Regions from separate parts of the Massilia violaceinigra genome, predicted to be linked through region 2. Evidence: riboswitches for the same ligand, from Rfam matches in the RefSeq annotation. Region 2 holds a riboswitch; each other region holds the start of a gene.
What was found. Region 2 has a riboswitch for cobalamin ahead of CR152_RS31820 (TonB-dependent receptor family protein). Riboswitches for the same ligand answer to the same signal wherever they lie in the genome.

Region 1: it holds a riboswitch for cobalamin, as region 2 does, so the genes downstream of both, CR152_RS21665 (TonB-dependent receptor) here and CR152_RS31820 (TonB-dependent receptor family protein) in region 2, are expected to answer to the same signal.
Region 3: it holds a riboswitch for cobalamin, as region 2 does, so the genes downstream of both, CR152_RS06320 (TonB-dependent receptor plug domain-containing protein) here and CR152_RS31820 (TonB-dependent receptor family protein) in region 2, are expected to answer to the same signal.
Region 4: it holds a riboswitch for cobalamin, as region 2 does, so the genes downstream of both, CR152_RS21475 (TonB-dependent receptor) here and CR152_RS31820 (TonB-dependent receptor family protein) in region 2, are expected to answer to the same signal.

Annotation. Positions count from the first base shown of each region.
Region 1 is NZ_CP024608.1:5,011,130-5,015,638, forward strand. Features, by position in the region: gene CR152_RS21655 (hypothetical protein) at 1-262, opposite strand, end outside; gene CR152_RS21660 (hypothetical protein) at 280-1,368, opposite strand; cobalamin riboswitch at 1,683-1,900, shown strand; gene CR152_RS21665 (TonB-dependent receptor) at 2,087-4,189, shown strand; gene CR152_RS21670 (cupin domain-containing protein) at 4,208-4,509, opposite strand, start outside.
Region 2 is NZ_CP024608.1:7,361,872-7,366,380, reverse strand. Features, by position in the region: gene CR152_RS31825 (M1 family metallopeptidase) at 1-1,606, opposite strand, end outside; cobalamin riboswitch at 1,724-1,872, shown strand; gene CR152_RS31820 (TonB-dependent receptor family protein) at 1,952-3,955, shown strand; gene CR152_RS31815 (cobalamin-binding protein) at 3,955-4,509, shown strand, end outside.
Region 3 is NZ_CP024608.1:1,397,007-1,401,515, reverse strand. Features, by position in the region: gene cobT (nicotinate-nucleotide--dimethylbenzimidazole phosphoribosyltransferase) at 1-578, shown strand, start outside; gene CR152_RS06330 (adenosylcobinamide-GDP ribazoletransferase) at 588-1,421, shown strand; gene CR152_RS06325 (histidine phosphatase family protein) at 1,382-1,927, shown strand; cobalamin riboswitch at 1,922-2,143, shown strand; gene CR152_RS06320 (TonB-dependent receptor plug domain-containing protein) at 2,226-4,091, shown strand; gene CR152_RS06315 (FecCD family ABC transporter permease) at 4,099-4,509, shown strand, end outside.
Region 4 is NZ_CP024608.1:4,916,720-4,921,228, reverse strand. Features, by position in the region: gene CR152_RS21485 (substrate-binding domain-containing protein) at 1-503, opposite strand, end outside; gene CR152_RS21480 (NAD(P)/FAD-dependent oxidoreductase) at 870-1,940, opposite strand; gene CR152_RS34710 (hypothetical protein) at 1,939-2,073, shown strand; cobalamin riboswitch at 2,287-2,523, shown strand; gene CR152_RS21475 (TonB-dependent receptor) at 2,700-4,509, shown strand, end outside.

The DNA.
Region 1 (4,509 bases), 2.4 Mb from region 2:
TGGTGCTGTCCGGCGCGCCGGGCACGGTGGCCGGGACCGGGGCCTGGGCCGGCGGCATCGCCTGCGCAGGCAACGGCGCCGGCGTGGCGGCGACGTCGCTCGCGCGGCGCGATGGCATCCACAGGAGCGTGAGCATGACGCCGCCGGCGATGCAGAGCAACACCGCGATGGCAATGCGGCCCCGGGATGGGCCCCAGGCATGGCCAGCAGCGCTGTTCTCGCTGCTGGCCGCTGCCGGCCTGGAACGCGGAGGCGTATCCAAGGATCGGCGCCTGGCAGTTACGGCGTGGCCGGATTGTAGGTCGATACCGCCCAGCCGATGCGCTCGTGGCCGTACTGATTCCAGATCGGGCTCTTGCCGCCGCTAAACGTGGTGTAGCGGGGCGCGCCGCTGCCCGTGGTGCTGCCGAACAGGCCGGAACTGAAGGTGCTGCCGTTGTAGGTCGGGTGGGTGTCGTCCGACTGGATGTAATCGTAGCTGCTGCTTGACGATACGAAGTGCGTGTTGGCGTCGCGGATCGTCGAGCGCAGTGCCGATGTGAGGCGGTTGACATAGCTCGCTTCGCTCTCGCCGCTCACATAGCGCAGCCCCTCGGCGTCGATCCGGCCGTCGCCGTTGCTATCGTAGTCGGCGCCCATGTACTGGGCGAAGTTGTCCGCGCACTGGAAGCCTTTTTGCCGCGCGACGTCGCACATCATGAAGTTCATCCGCGCCAGGGCGGGCAGGAACTTGTCCTGCATTTTCACGGTGGCGCCGGTAGCGGCATCCTTGCAGGTACTCTGCACATTGTCCACCGCATAGCCCGGGTAGTGCAGGTTGGAGATCACTTTCAGCTTCACACCCGCATAGGCGTTGGCATTAATATAGTCCATCGCGGCCGTGACGTACTTCTTGCAGCTATTTTCCGCCGCGGTCAGTCCGCTGTAATTGCAGGTGCCGGTCTGGCTCTTGAAGCTGGCGCGCGCCTGCAAGCCATCGTTGCCGCACATCTCGAAGGTGACGACGCGAGTGTTGCTGGCTTGCATGTACGAGCGCTCAGCCACGATTTTATTGTTGTACACGTCTTCGGCAATCGCACCGGACTTGGTGCGGCGCACGCTTTCGATGTCCGTGCCCCACTGCGCAGAGAGGTATTCCGCGTTCACCGTTGGCGCCGCGTATTTGGCCGCGCTGGTGACGGAGCCGTTGAAACCCGCATAGATCGAGTCCCCGTAGGCGACGGAGCGGTACTTGGTGGAAGTGCCGGCCCGGTCGATGGTCCACGAGGCGTTCTGGTTGATGGTACTGGCGGCTGCCTCTGAATACGAGACCAATAGTGCGAGTGCGGGTAGTAAAGTGTGCAAGGAACGACGAAAGCGAATGCTCATGTAGTGTCTCCTTTATAGTGGGTCCCAGCATGCAGGCTGACTATTCAGTAAGCCTGAGCTCGGTGTTCTTAATGTATTTCAAATACGAACAACAGTGCTAATTAAGCATTCGTGTTGTACATAAAATATTGAAAATGCGTGAATTTGTTGTAAATGTGTAGTGCGATCACCCTACGGCGGCCATGACCCGCACAGCGCTGGCCGGTGCCGGAACCTGGCCGGACGCCAGCGCTCGCCGCCAGCGCCGCTGCGGCCCGGTGCGCCCGCGTCAGCGCAGCAATAGGGTGACAAATGTGCTTTGTCGAATGTAAAATGCGCCCCAATACGTGAATGGTGCCCTCCCGCTTGTCGGCCGGAGGGTGAAACGGGAAGCCGGTGACGCACGAGATTTTCATCTCGCGCCAGTCCGGCGCAGCCCCCGCTGCTGTAAGCCTGACGACTTTGATCGAACGCCACTGTGCATCGCATGGGAAGGCAAGACCAGGGAAGGATGAAGGCGAGCCAGAAGACCGGCCAGTCACGATGCATGCGCAACGCCCGGGGTGTGGTGTTGCCTGTTAGTTATTCGTCCTTTTTTCTTTTTGCTGATGCAATCGCACGCCAATGGCGTACGCGTATCCGTTCGCCCTTGGCGCGTGGCGCGTGCCGTGGCGGGGGCGTGCGCCTTCGCGAACTTTCACCGCCGGGGACCCGGTCATTTACTATGTCAGACGCTTCCATGATGCATTCCAGCCAAACTCGTCCTAACCCCATCCGCCCCATCGTCGCCGCCGTCGCACTCCTGTGCGCGTCCGCTGCCTGGGCCGGGCAAACCACGGTGATGCCGACTGTGACCATTCAAGCCGCCGCCGAGGATGAGGGCCTGGGGCTGAAGCGTCAGAACGCCACTGCCAGCCGGCTCGATCTGACGGCGCAGGACGTGCCTGCCAGCGTCGAGTCGCTCGGCGCGGCCAGCATCGAAGCGCGCGGCGATGTGCGGCTCAAGGATGCCGTCACCCGCACCACCGGCCTGACCGATATCAGCTCGCCCGGCAACGGCATCGGCTACGCGGCGCGCGGTTTCAGCGGCAATAGCGCCATCGCCATCCTGGAAAACGGCCAGCGCCCGCAGGTGGGCTCGGGCACGGCAACCTATCCGTCCGATCCGTGGGGTTATGAGTACATCGAAGTGCTGCGCGGCCCGGGTTCGGTGGTCCACGGCAGCGGTACCACCGGCGCCACCATCAATGCCGTGCGCAAGGCGCCGGCAGGCGCCACCTCGCTCGAAGCGATGGCCGGCATCGGCGGCGGGCGCGCCCTGCGCGCCGGCGTCGGCGTCACCGGTGCGCTGGGGGAGAGCGGCGCATTCCGTGTCGACGCCTATGCGGACCGCAGCGACGGGCTGATCGAGCGGGGCAATGCGCGCCACGGCAAGGTACTCACCAGCCTGGCCTATGCCTTGACGCCCGCCATCGACCTTGCCATGCAGCTCGACCATCTGGAACAGAAACCGCAGCGCTACTTCGGCACACCGCTGATCAATGGCGCTCTGGCGCGCGCACTGCGCAAGCAAAACTACAACGTGGGCGACGCCGACATCGGCTTCGACGACGACAAGGCGCTGGTCCGCCTTAGCTGGCGCGTATCGCCGGCCCTCACCGTCACCGACGAACTCGTGTATATGAAAGCGCGCCGCCACTGGCGCAATGCCGAAACCTATGATTATGACCCGCAAGCGAAGGTGGTCGAGCGCAGCGATTACATCGCCATCGGCCATGATCAGGAACAAAGCGGCAACCGCCTCGAAGCGCGCTGGAATGCCGGGGCCAACCGGGTCGTTGCCGGGTGGGAAGCGGCCACCATCAATTTCACCCACACCAACAACGCGCCGTACGGCGGTGCCTCCAGCGTGGCGCCGACCGGGTTCAACCCGGGCCGGTTCGACAGCCCCGACCTCTTGCGCCCGAATTTCACAACCCGCACCCGCAGCAATGCGCTGTATGCTGAAGACTCCTATGCGCTCAGCGAGACGCTGTTGCTGCTGGCAGGCCTGCGCAATGATCGTTACAAGGTCGGGCGCGTCAGCCTGCTGGGGGCGGCCGGCTTCACCTCGACGCTGCAGTCGACCGCCGTGCGGCTCGGCCTGACCTGGAAACTCGGGGACGACACCTCCCTGTACGGCCAGCTCAGCAGCGGCAGCGATCCGGTCACCAGCCTGCTGTCGCTGAACCTGGCCAACAGCGCCTATAAACTGACCCGGTCGCGCCAGGTTGAAACCGGCCTGAAACAGTCGCTGACCGGCGGCAAGGCGCAGTGGACCGCGGCGCTGTACCGCATTCGCAAGGATGACATCATCACGCGCGACCCGTCCAACCCGGCCTTGTCGGTCCAGGGCGGCGCGCAATCGTCGCAGGGGGCGGAGTTGAGCGCCAGCGTGGCCCTCGCGCCGGCATGGCGCCTGGACGCGAATGGCGTCTACACCGACGCCGCCTTCGACCGGCTGATCGAAAGCGGCAACGCGTCGCGGGCCGGCAAGCGACCCGCCGGGGCGCCGAAGTCCTCGGCCAATCTCTGGCTCAGTTACCGCGCCGGCGGCTGGCGCGCCGGCACCGGTGCGCGCTACGTCGGCCAGCGCTTCATCGACAATGGCAACACGCAGTCGCTTGCGGCCTATACGACGCTGGACGCCACCCTGGGCTGGCAGGTCAGCCGCCATGTGCTGGTACAGCTGAACTTGCGCAACCTCGCCGACAAACTGTACGCCAGCACCTCGTACGGCGACAGCCAGTACCTGCTGGGCGAGCGGCGCCACGCCGAACTGACCGTCCAGTGGCGCCACTGACCGGCCATGGCGCCTGGCTCAAACGCTGCCGGCGCGCTCGATGACGAGGATGCGCGCCTGTCCCCGTGGGTGCGCGCTGTGAGCATCGCCTTCGGCGGCGTAAAAGATATCGCCGGCGCGCAGGTGCGCCACCAGCTCGCAGCCATTTTCACGATAGTGCATCGCCACTTCGCCATCGAGTACCGCGAACACTTCGTCGCCGTCGTTGACATGCCAGGGGTAGGGCTGGTCGGTCCAGTGCAGCCGCACGGTGGCGTCCTGCATGACGGCGATCAGCTGCGCCTCCCAGGCGCGCGCGCCGGTGTAATCCTTGCTGCATA
Region 2 (4,509 bases):
GGAACTTCCAGCGCCGGTAGTATTCCTTGAAGGCGCGCCCGGTTGCCTCCTTGCCGATGCGTGCCTCCAGGTCGCGCAGCACGGTGGCGCTGCGCACGTACACCGGGCCAATGCCCTGCTTGCGCATGTGGGCGTTCTGTCCGAGCGGTTCCGCCGGTTCGGCGGGCACGGTGTCATAACGCTCGACGTCGAAGCCCTTGAACCCCGGCGCGATGCCCAGTGCCGCGAGCAGCGGCGGTCCAAGATACGCGTCCTTGCCGGTGTCGCGCAGCATGCGATGGTTCCAGAATTCGTTCAAGCCTTCGTCGAGCATCGGTTCTTCAGTCTCGTTCGACGCCAGGATGCCGTGGAAGTAACTGTGGCCGACTTCGTGGATCGTGACGAGATCAATGTCGAAGGCGGTGGCCGTGCGCGGCACCACCTTGTCGTAACCGTTGACGGTGATGAAGGTCGGGTACTCCATGGCGCCGGCGTTGTCGGCGTTCAGCGGCGGGATCACGATGGTCAGCGTCTTGTACGGATACGGTCCGAGCGTTGTCGAATAATAGGTCAGCGCCTCGGTGGCAGCTTTCAGCGCCGGCGCGGCGCTGGCCGCGCGGTCGGGCGGGAACAGTACCGACAGCGCAACCTGCGGGCTGCCCGGCGCGCTCCAGGTACCGCGCAGGGGCGGCGCCGTGCGATTGTCGGCGGTCCAGGCGAAATCGTGGACGTCGCCCTGCACGTAGTGGTGCGTGAGCATGCCGCCCCGTTCCACCGGTGGCCCCTGCAGTTCGCCGGTGGCGCCCACGGTGTAGGTCTTGGGCGCGGTGAGCTTGACATCGAAGCGGCCGAAGTCGGCGTAGAACTCGGTCTCGTGGTGATATTCATGCACGTTCCAGCGCGCCCTGGTGGCACCGCGTTCGCCCGGCAGCTCCAGCACCCCGATCTTGGGGAACCACTGGCCCACCAGGTGAAAGCTGCCGACATGGCCGGTGCTGGCCACCACGCGCGGCAACTGGGTCAGGAAAGCGATGTCGAAGCTGGTGGAAGCTCCGGGCGCCACCGGCGCCGGCAGGTCGAAGCGCACCACCGTCTCGTCGGTGGCGGGGCCGTTGTCGGGATGGACGAATGACCAGTCCACCCTGGCGCCGCCCTGGGTCACGCTGCGCAGGGTGATATGGCCCCATTCGCCGGGGGCGATGGTGGCGTTGTAGCCGGATGCGCGCTGCTCGGTGAAGAAGGTGCTGCCGGCGTTTTTGAAGGCGTTCATGTACAGGTGCAGGTAGACGCTGCGCACGGTCTCCTTGCTGCGGTTGCGCCAGGTGAGTTTCTGCTTGCCGTCGACCGTGTGCGCAATCGGGTCGAGCGTCGCTTCGATCCGGTAGTCGACCACGCGGTCCGACAGGGTCGCTTCGCTGCCGCTGCGCGGACCGCCCCACGCGTGCGGGGCGCTCGGCACGCTCACCGCGCTGGCCGAGGGCATGGCGAAGCCGATGCCGACGTCGGTCACCGGTTCCGGAATCGGCGTGATGGTGATGTCGGCCTGCGCCATCAGCTCGGCCCCGGCGATGGCCGCTGCCGCCAGCAGGAGCGCCCTCTGGGCCATGGTTCGGGTACGCGCTTGCATGCATTCTCCTGCGCCATCGGGCGCTTCGATTGGTAATGGGCCATACTGGTGGGCAGCCGGCCAGCCGCACAGCATGCCACAACGCCCGCCGGGCCGCGGTCCGGATGGCGACTCCGATTATAATGGCGCAGTTTTGGTGCCCGCCCGCGACTTCACGCCGGCAGTTAAACGGGAAACACGCAGTGTGCTGCCCCCGCAACGGTACTGCAAGCCGTCGTTCCTGACGCCTTGCAAGCCCGGATACCGGCCAAAACAGGTGGACACGATGCCGCGCAGCGCGCCTCTGTCCGTGCAATCCGGCTTGCGGGGACGCAAGCCAGGACTCTATTTTCTGAAGACGACATCATGATTTCTGCAGTATCGCCGCGCCGCGCGCTCTCCGCCAGGCCGCTCGCGCTGGTTTCCGCCCTGTCCCTGTGTTTCATGTCCAGCACCGCGCTGGCCGCCGATGGCCAAGCCCAGGCCCAGACCCTGCCCGCCGTGACCGTGACCGGCGCCCGCTTTGCCAGCGACCCGGCGCTGGCCCCGATCGGCGCGACCGTCATCAGCGCCGACGACATCCGCCGCGCCGGCGCGGCCGACGTCAACCAGGCCATCCGCCAGATCGGCGGCGTGTACGGCCGCCAGAGCTTGGACGGCTCGCCCGATTTCAGCCTCGACCTGCGCGGCTTCGGCACCAACAGCAGCCAGAACATGGTGGTCACGCTGGACGGCGTGCGCATGTCCGAAAGTGAATTGAGCAATGCGACCCTGTCGTCGATCCCGATCGAGACTGTCGAGCGCATCGAAATCATCCGCGGCGGCGCCAGCGTGCTGTATGGCGAAGGCGCCACCGGCGGCGTGATCCACATCGTCACGCGCCGTCCCGAGGCCAATGGCCGGCGCGGCATGCTGCGCGCCGAAGCCGGCCAGTTCAACCTGCGCGACCTGCGCGCCGCCGTGGCCCAGTCGTGGAACGGGTTCGCGCTCGACGCCTCGGTCGGCAGCCAGCGCACCGACAATTACCGCGACCATAACAGCTTCGAGCTCGATACCTTCAGCGGCGGCGCCCAGTGGGCGTACCAGGGCGGCCGCGCCGGCCTGCGCTACGACCGCGCGCGCCAGGAATCGGACCTGCCGGGTGCCCTGAGCATGCAGCAGTTCCGCGACAATCCGCGCCAGGCCAGCACGCCCGACGATGTGGGCTCGCTCGATTCGGACCGCGTGACCGCGTTCGTGGAGCAGCGCGTCGGCAGCGTCGACCTGGCCGCCGAACTGTCGCGCCGCGAGCGCACCGTCCGTTCCACCTATTTCTACACCTTCGAGGGCGTGCGCGCAGCCTCGAAGTCGACCTACGACAGCGCCCAGACCCAGTTCTCGCCGCGCCTGCGCCACCTTGCGCAAATGGGCGGCATGCTCAATGAGCTGGTGGCTGGCGTGGACCTTGTCACGTGGTCGCGCGTGACCGAGTCGGACTACTCGAACGCCGACGCCACGCAGAAATCGCGGGCACTGTACGTGCGCGATGAACTCAAGTTCGGCGGTGCGCACAAAGCCCGCGTGGCTGTCGGCGCGCGCCGCGAACGCTTCGAGAAGGATGCCACCGACGAGCGCGCCTACGCCGCACCGTATGCCAGCAAGACCACCCTCAACGCCTGGGAAGTGCAGGGCAGCGCCAACGTCATGCCGATGGTAAACCTGTACGCCAAGGCCGGGCGCAGCTACCGCGTGGCCAACGTCGACGAGAACGGCTACCGTTCCTCCTCCGCCGTGCTGGCGCCGCAAACCTCGCGCGACCTGGAACTGGGCGTCGCTTACGGCGATGCGGCCATGGGCGCGAACGGGCGCGTGTTCCGCCATCAGCTGCGCAACGAGATTTTCTACGACCCGACCGTGAACGGCGGCTACGGCGCCAACACCAACCTCGACCCGACCGAGCGCAAAGGCGTGGAGCTCGATGTCCACGCCCGCATCGCGCGCGACTGGCGCGTGAGCGGCAACTGGCAGCACGTGCTGGCCCGCTTCACCGGCGGCCCGAACGCCGGGCGCGAAATGGTGCTGGTACCGAAGAACGTGGTCTCGGCGCGCCTGGCCTGGGTGCCGGGCAATGGCCACAGCGCCGACATCGGCGCTCAATGGGCCGGCAGCCAGCGTTTTGGCGCCGACTTCGCCAACACCTGCGGCGTGCGCATGGCATCAAGCACCACGTTCGATGCGCGTTACGCGCTCCAGGTCGGCGCCTGGGAATTCGCGGTGGCGGGCCTGAACCTGGCCGACAAGCGCTACACCAGCAATGCCTACGGCTGCAACAGCGGCATTTATCCGAGCGACGGGCGCCAGGTCAAGGTCTCGGCGCGCTACGACTTCTGATGCGCCAGCGCCTCGTCTTCGCCGTGCTGGCCCTGTGGGCCGGTCTGGCCGGCGCCGCCATCACGGTGGTGGACGACGCCGGCCGGCGCGTGGTGCTGGCCGCGCCGGCGCAGCGCGTCGTGTCGATGGCGCCGCACGTCACCGAGCTGCTGTTCGCGGCCGGTGGCGGCGCGCGCATCGTCGGGGCGATGAGCTACAGCGACTATCCGCCGGCCGCCCGAACCATTCCCCTTGTCGGCGACAACAGCCAGATCGACATGGAACGGGTGCTGGCGCTGAAACCCGACCTGCTGGTGGTCTGGCAGAGCGGGAATACGGCGCGCCAATTGGAGCAGCTGCGCCAGCTCGGCATTCCGATGTTTTACAGCGAGCCGGCGCGGATGGACCAGGTGGCCGGCAGCATGCTGCGTTTCGGCCAGCTGCTCGGTACCGGGACGGTGGCGCAGGCAGCGGCCGCGTCGTTCCGCGCCCGCATCGCGGCGCTGGAGGCGCGCTACAGCAAGCGGCCGCCGGTCAAGGTGTTTTACCAGGTGTGGGAAAAGCCGCTGTACACC
Region 3 (4,509 bases), 6.0 Mb from region 2:
TGCGCATCGTCGGCAACCTGGAAGGCAATGTGATCGGCTTCGGCGAAATGGGAATCGGGAACACCACCGCCGCCGCCGCGCTGATGCACAAGCTGACCGGCGTGCCGGTGGCCGATTGCGTCGGCGCCGGCACGGGTTTGTCGCCCGAGGGCGTGCTGCACAAGCAAGACGTGATCGAGGCGGCGGTCGCCCTGCATGGCGAGATGAGCGAGCCGCTCGACATCCTGGCCACCTTCGGCGGCTTCGAGATCGCCATGATCGTTGGGGCCATGCTCAAGGCGGCCGAGCGGCGCATGGTGCTGCTGATCGACGGCTTCATCGTCAGCAGCGCGCTGCTGGTGGCGGCGCGCATGCAGCCGGCCATCCTCGACTACTGCGTATTTTCGCACTGCTCGGACGAAGCGGGCCACGCGCGCATGCTCGAACACCTCAAGGCCAGGCCGCTGCTCAACCTCGGTCTGCGCCTGGGCGAAGGCACCGGTTGCGCCCTGGCGCTGCCGCTGCTGCACGCGGCCGTCAACTTCCTCGGCGAGATGGCCACCTTCCAGTCGGCGCGCGTCAGCGGCCAGTCGGCGTAAGTACAGACCATGGCCAGCATCGTCCACCAGTGCCGGCTGTTCTTCATCGCGCTGCAATTCTTCACCCGCGTGCCGATTCCGGGCTGGGTCGGATTCGACCCGTCCTGGCTGCACCATGCGTCGCGCTATTTTCCGCTGGTCGGCGTGGTGGTGGCGGCGGTGGCCGCGGCGGTGTATGCCGGCGCGTCATTGCTATGGCCGGCCCCGGTGGCGGTGCTGCTGTCGACGGCGGCGGCGATCTACCTGACCGGCGCCTTCCACGAGGACGGCCTGGCCGACATGTGCGACGGCTTCGGCGGCGGCTTGAGTACCGAGCGGGTGCTGGAGATCATGAAGGACTCGCGCATCGGCACCTACGGCGCGGTCGGCATGGGGCTGACGGTGGCGCTCAAATGCGCGCTGCTGTCCTTTTTTTCCGTACCCGCCGCTATCGCCGCGCTGTTCATCGCCCATCCCTTGTCGCGCCTGGCGGCGGTGAGCCTGATCTGGGAAATGGAATATGCGCGCGCCGATGGCAAGGCCAAGCCGATGGCCCAGCATATGAGCAACCGTGAATTCGGCATCGCCTGCGCCTGCGCTGGCGTGCCTGCACTGGCGCTGGCCACGGCCGGCATGGTGCCCTGGCTTGCGCTGCTCACCAGCGTGACCGGGGCCGCGCTGGTGGCGTGGTGGCTGGGCGCCAAGTGCCTGCGCCGCATCGGCGGCTATACCGGCGACTGCCTGGGCGCCGTGCAGCAAGTGGCCGAAGTGGTCATTTACCTGGCGCTGCTGGCGTTTTTCCATCACGGCCTCTGGGGCTTAGAATGCGCCTGTACCTGGTACGCCACCTGGCGCCGCAAGTAGCATCCGGCGTGTGCTACGGGCGCACCGACCTCGCTGTCGATCCTGATTTGCAGGCGCTGGCCCTGCCCGCCCTGCGCGCCACCCTTCCCCCCGGCGTACCGGTATTTTCCAGCCCGTTGCGGCGCTGTGCCATGCTGGCTGAGTCAATCGGCGGCGCGGCGGTGCGGTATGACGCGCGCCTGGCCGAACTCGATTTCGGCGACTGGGAAATGCGCCGCTGGGACGACATCGACCGTGCCGGCGTCGACGCCTGGGCCGCCGACATGGCCCGCTACCGCCCCGGCGGCGGCGAAAGCGTGACCGGCATGGCGCAGCGCGTGTCCGCGTTTTATGCCGACTGCATGCGCGCGCAGGCACCCTGCGCCATCGTCATCTGCCACGCCGGCACCATCCGCCTGCTGTCGGCACGCGCGCGCGGCCTGGGTCCCGAGGCCATGGCGCTGGAAGCGGCGCAGCGTCCCCACGCCATCGCCTACGGCGAGACCGTCATCATCGACTGTGTATAATTATCGGGTTTTGGTGCCCGCGCCCATGTCCATGAGCGCAGTTAAACTGGGAAACACGAAGCCTGCAACAGGCCAACGTGTGCTGCCCCCGCAACGGTAAGCAAATGTCGCTGACATGGCGACGAGCCGCCTCGTATGACCACTGTGCATTTGGCATGGGAAGGTGAGACGGCCGCATTTGCCAGCCCGGATACCGGCCAGGACAGGTGGGAACGCGCAGGATTTGCGCGTTCCTTTTCAATCTGGCCAACGGGGACGTCGGCCGGTTGCTCGCAATCGCATTCACTGAAGATTTGTCATGACCTTTCCTGTTGTACGCCACGCGGCCCTGACGTCGCTCGCGCTAGCTTTTACTTCCCCTTGTGCCCTCGCCGACAGCGCCGCCGATACGGCCGGTGCCGCCGTCATCATCACCGCCACGCGCGCGCCGCAACCGTCCAGCGAGGTGCTGAGCGACCATGTGCTGATCAGCGCCACCGACATCGCACGTTCCGGTGCGAGCAGCGTCGTCGAACTGCTGCAAAAGCAGCGCGGTATCGAAATCACGCGTAACGGCGGTCCGGGTACCGCATCGCAAGTGTTCATTCGCGGCGGCGACGCCAAGCAGACCGTGGTACTGGTCGACGGCGTGCGCATTGGCTCGTCCACGATCGGCATCGCCAACTGGGCCACCCTGCCGCTGGCGAACGTCGACCGCATCGAAATCGTCTACGGCCCGCTGGCCACCATGTACGGCGCCGACGCCATCGGCGGCGTGGTGCAGATTTTCACCCGGCGCGGCGCCGGAGCGCCAAACGTCACGGCCGCTGTTGAAGCGGGCAGCGACAAGGCGCGCTCGATGGCGTTCGGCGTGGCCGGCGCCAGCGAAGGCGAGAACAGCATCAGCTACGCGTTCGGTGTGTCGAAGGATAAGGATGACGGCTTCTCGGCCACCAAACCGGGCAATTTCTCCTACAACCAGGACAACGACGGCTATGCGCGCGACAGCGCCAGCGGCCAGCTGGGCATCGTGCTGGCCAAGGGCCACGAAGCGGGCCTCCTGTACCTGCACAGCCACCTCAAGTCGCAGTACGATGCGGGCGCGGGTCCCTTCGACGTGCGCAGCGTGCAGAACATGGACAACATCGCCGTGTACTCGAAACACGAGATCACGCGCAACTGGAAAGTGAGCCTGCAGGCATCCGAGGCCGACGACAAATCGGTCAACTTCTCCAGTGCGGCGAGCAGCAACCGTATCGACACGCGCCTGCACGCCTACAGCATGCAGAATGACATCGCTTTGGGTAGCGACCTGCTGCAACTGGTTCTGGAACGCCGGGTGGAAGACGTGTTCGCCGACACCACGCGCGCCTTGAACGCCAGCCGCGCGACCAATTCCGTGGCTGCGGCCTACTCGCTCAAGCGCGGCAACCATCTGGCCAGCGCCAGCGCGCGGCGCGACGACAGCACCCAGTACGGCAACAAGGTCACCGGCGGCGTCGGCTACGGCTACAAACTCACGCGCGCGCTGCGCGTGAACGCCAGCGCCGGCACCAGCTTTCGCGCACCGACGTTCAACGAACTGTATTACCCCGGTTACGGGGTCGACGCCAACAAGCCCGAACAAGGCAAGAACGTCGAAGGCGGCGTGTATTACAACGATGGCACGCTTGAAGCCAGCGCGGTCTACTACCGCAACCGCCTGCAAGACCTGCTGGTCAACACCATCATATGTCCGGTCCAGCAGGATACGCATCCATACGGCTGCGCCTACAACGTCAACCGCGCCACCCTGGAGGGCATCAGCCTCGGCGCGCGTACCCGCATGGGCGCCTTCGACATGAGCGGCTCGCTCGACCTGCAAGACCCGCGCGACGACACCACCGGCAAAAACCTGCAGCGGCGTGCCAAGCGCCACGCCAAATTCGCCATCGAGTACACGGCGGGGGCGCTGGTTGCCGGCGCGGGCGTGCACCTGTCCGGCAAGCGCTTCGACGACCTGGCCAACCGCAACACGCTGCCCGGCTACGGGCTGGTGAACCTGTTTGCCGAGTATCGCTTTGCGCCCGACTGGTCGGCCGTGCTACGGTTGAACAACGTCGCCGACAAACAGTATGAACTGGCGCGCACTTACGCCACCGCCGGCCGCCAGGTGTTTGCCGGCATCCGCTACGGCAGCAAATAGGAATCGCATGCATCCGTTCTTTCGCAACATGCGCCACCGGGCCAGCGTCGTCATCACGGCGCTCTCCTTGCTGGCATTGGCAAGCCTGGTAGTCGCCGGGATGGTCGGCTCGGTGCCGGTCCCGCTGGCGGAGATGCCGGGCGCGCTGATGGCGCTTGCGAAAGGCAATACCTCGACCCTGGCCGCCACCCTGCTCGACCTGCGCCTGTCGCGCGCGCTGGTCGCTTTTGTGACAGGCGGCGCGCTCGCGCTGGCCGGCGTGATGATGCAAGCCTTGCTGCGTAATCCCCTGGCCGAGCCGTATGTACTCGGCATCTCGGCCGGCGCCTCGGTCGGCGCGCTGGCCGCGCTGCTGTTCATGTGGGCCATGTGGATGGTCGACCTGGCTGCATTCGCGGGCGCGGTGGCCGTCTCGATG
Region 4 (4,509 bases), 2.4 Mb from region 2:
ACCAGGCTCGGAATCATTCCCGCCTTGGTCACCACCACCTTGACCGGCAGGTCGGCGCCGCCGACTTCTTTCCAGTTGGTGATTTTTCCCGTTGCCATATCCTTGAGCTGGGCCTTGGTCAGCGCGCTGACGCCATTCGATTTGTGCACGATGATGACCAGCTCGTCTTTTCCGATTTGCGCGAACACCAGGTTGTCCGGAACCTTGATGTCCTTGCTGGCGGCCTTGGCCGCCTTTTTGCCAGCTTCGATCGAGTCGGCCAGGGTATCGCCTACCGCTGCCACGCTGACCTTGCCCTCGACCAGGGCCACCATGCCATTGCCGGCCCCCACACCGTTGACCTTGATCTCCACGCCGGTGGACTTGAGTATTTCCGCAGCGCGCGACTCCAGGACATCTTTTTGCGGAGTGGTGCCGCCCGAAATTTCCAGCACCTCGGCGCCGGCATTGCCGGCCAGGCTGGCGATCATAAGGGAGAGCAATACGAAGGCGGGCGCTTTCATCGTGTGTCGTTTATGTGGGTCGATCACCTGAAACGACAGCGTCACCTGGAACAGTTTCCATGTATCAACTGGCAAAATCAGTGTACGGCCGCGGGAAGAAAGACACACGAAAATGCGAAGCGGGTGACGGTGAAATGTGTCGTACTGGTGGAAAGCTGCGATAAGGCCGGCGCCAGCAGAGTGTTAATTTCTCAGGTCAGGCGCCCGGATCACGGTCGCACTGGAAGCTGCGTCACACTTCATTCCCACTCGATGACACATCGGAATGCCAAGCCCTTGATTTCCAGCGAGTTTTTCGCCCGAGCCGGTTCCAGCCCCATCGAAAACATCATCGGCTGGACAGGGCTATACCGCCCCCGCCGCGCGTCAAAGGGCGCCCGCGTTGCCGGCAGTGCGCCGCAGCCAGAACCGCTCCCGGGCATAGCGGCTCACTGCCGCGTAGGTTTCGCCGAGACGCTGGCAATACCGCGCTTCAACCGTGCGCATCTCCTCAAGGTAGCGCGCGCGCGCATTGCCGACGCCATCGAGATAGCGCCCGATCGCTTGGGCGCAACTGTCGGCCGTGGCCAAGGCGTTAAACAGCCCCTGGGATGCAATCGGGTCGAACGCCAGCATCGCGTCGCCGATCGCGAAAAAGCCGTCGGGCAGCGCGGCCGTGGCGCCTGGATCGAGCCCGCCCCCGCCGGCCGGCCGCAGGTGCACCGGAAAGTCCATCGTCGCCGGCCGGATCCCGGCCAGCAAGCCATGGCGCTGCGCTTTGGCCAGCAAACGGTACGGATCGCGCAGTGCCTTGAGCTCGGCATCGTCGCTATCAAGGTGAAATGCCAGCACCCGTTGCCCGGACGGCACACGCACGCTATACCACCAGCCGTTCGCGTCGGCGCAGACACGGGTGGCCTGATCCTTGTCATCCCTGTCCACCGGCAAGTGCGCGTACAGCCACACCAGGCGGTCGCGGCCGCGCCGGGCAAGGCCGAGCTGCCTGGCCGCCGCCATGCCTCGGCCACTGGCATCGACCAGCACTGGCGTCTGGTGCATTCCACGGGATGGGGCGGCACCGCCCTGCCCCAGGCATTGCGCATCGATACGCCAGCGCCCGCCCTCGTGCGACAGCGCCAGCTGCCGCACCGAGTCGACCAGCGCCACGCCCGCTTCCACGGCGCCATCGCGCACGCCAGCGTCGAACAGCAGGCGGTCGAGGTGCCACCCGACGCCATGCGGATCGCGAATCGGGTCGAACCAGGCCGGCGTGTCCGAGTCCCATTGGGAGACCGACGCGCACGTGCCGCGTGGCCCTGGGCCAGAGCCGGCCTGGGCCTGGGCTTGGGCGCGCGCTATACCGGCAAGACGCAGGGCGACACGATCAACAGCTTCGCTGTGCCCGCCCGTACCCTGTTTGACCTGGCGCTGCGCTACGACCTGCGCCGGCTGGCGCATGAACGACTGGATGGCCGAACTGCACGTGAACAACGTGGCGGATAAGGACTATGTCGCCTCCTGCTTCGCGACCCACAGCTGCTATCTGGGCCTTTCCCACTCGGCACGGGCGACCTTGAAATACAACTGGTAAGCGCCGGTTTGTCCGCCTCATTGCCCCTGATGCGGCAATGAGGCGCGCCAGGCTGTCCGGCGCCGCACAGCCATCCATCCCCCTTTCCCCGGCGCAGGCCATCCTCAAATCAAGGCCCGTGCAATCGGTTCCAGCGTGGCCGGCAAGCGTAGCGCTTCCTTGTGCCCGGCCTGTCGCTGCATATGGAAACATTGCTATATACATCAGCAGCCGTTATGATTACCACGTTTTGGTGCTCGCGGCCTTGCTCTGAAGGCCGCAGTTAAACGGGAAACACGCGCTGGCATGCCAGCGGCAAACGTGTGCTGTCCCCGCAACGGTAAAACAGGCGCCGCATGTCGTCCAACGACGTGCGGCCGGTTGTCTCTTTGGTCCACTGTGCCGCAGGCATGGGAAGGCGAGGCAATCTGACCTGTCAGCCCGGATACCGGCCAGGACGCATGGAAGCAAGCGGCCGGGAATTGTCGTGTTTGTGGATCGCCCGGGACCGCGCGCAACGCCGTCGCTCCCTCATCTCCATCAACTCTCGCGCCTCTGTCGGCCGCAGCTTCTTTTTTCTCGGTGCACGGGGATGTGCGCCGTACAAAAAAGCAGACCGGCCTGTCCGGTCTTAACAGAGAGTACTCGTGAAAAATACCACCCCTGCCCCCTCGCAACGCGGGCTGCGCCTGCTGTCGCCGATGCTGCTGCTGGCCATGCCCGCCTTTGCCAACGCCACCGTCGACGGCGATACCCCATCCTCCGTTCAGCAAGTGCGCGTGTCCGCCAGCCTGATACCGCTCGGCGTCGCCGATTCGGCCAACCAGGGCACCGTGACCGCCAGGCAGCTCGAAAACCGTCCCTTGCTGCGCACGGGCGAGCTGCTCGAAGCCGTGCCGGGCCTGATCGTGACCCAGCACGCCGGGGACGGCAAAGCCAATCAATATTTCGCGCGCGGATTCAATCTCGATCACGGCACCGATTTCCGCACCTCGGTCATGGGCATGCCGGTCAACTTGCCGACCAATGCGCACGGCCAGGGCTATTCGGACCTGAATTTCCTGATTCCGGAGCTGGTCAGCACCATCGCGTATAAAAAAGGCACCTATTACGCGGAGGAAGGCGATTTTTCCGTGGCCGGCGCAGCCGCTTTCGACTACGTGCGGCAGATGGAGCAAGGCTTGCTGAGCCTGGAGGCCGGCCAGAACCGCTTCAGCCGCGCGCTGGTCGCCAACGCGACCCCGCTTGCCACCGGTACGCTGCTGTACGCCCTCGAACGCGCGGGACAGGATGGCCCGTGGGAGAGGCCGGAAGACTACAAGCGTGTCAACGGCGTGCTGTCGTACAGCTGGCGGCGCGGCGACGACGATGTGCGGGTGACGGCGATGGGCATGCATTCGTCGTGGACGTCGACCGATCAGGTGCCGCAACGCGCGCTCGACGCCGGCCTGATCGGCCGCTATGGCACGCTCGCTCCCACGGATGGCGGCGAAACCTCGCGTTACAGCCTGTCGGGCGAGTGGAGCCGCCAGTACGGCACGGGCAGCGCCAGGGCCAATGCCTATTTCATCAAATCGCGGCTCGACCTGTTCAGCGACTTTACCTATGCACTGGACGATCCGGAGCACGGCGACCAGTTCCACCAGGCGGAAAGCCGGCAGGTTCTCGGCCTGAACGCGGAGCGCACATGGCGCCACGCACTGGGCCCCTTCGCTTCCGAGACAGCGCTCGGCGTTCAGCTGCGCCAGGACAGGCTGGCCCCGGTCGGCCTGTATGCGAGCCAGGCGCGCCAGCGCCGCTCGACCGTGCGCGAGGACAGGGTCAAGGAGCGTAGCGGCGCGCTGTATCTGTCCAATAGCACCGTCTGGGCGCCATGGCTGCGCACGGTCGCCGGGCTGCGCGCCGACCGCTATGCGTTCGATGTCCACAGCGACACGAGCGCCAACTCGGGCAAGGTGAATGCCGGCATCACCAGTCCGAAGTTCACGGCGATTTTCACGCTGGGGAAAAATGCGGAGATGTACCTGAACTGGGGTCGGGGATTCCACAGCAACGACGGGCGTGGCGTCACCGGCACTGTCGATCCCAAGACCGGCCTGGCGGTGGATGCCGACGGTGCGGACATCAAGCCCGCCACGCCGCTGGTGCGGGGAACGGGCGAAGAGGCGGGCTTGCGGCTGGCCGGCCTGGCGCCGGGCATGCAAACCACCATCGCCGCCTGGAAGCTCGACCTCGATTCCGAACTGATCTTCATCGGCGACGCCGGCACCACCGAGGCAGGCCGCCCAAGCCGGCGGCACGGCATCGAGCTGGCCAATTTTTACACGCCCGCCAAAGACTGGATCATCGATGCCAACCTGGCGTGGTCGCACGCGCGCTTTCGCGACAGCGATCCGGCCGGCGCCTTCATCCCCGGGTCGATCACCCGCACCGCCTCGCTCGGCGTGTCGGGCGCCG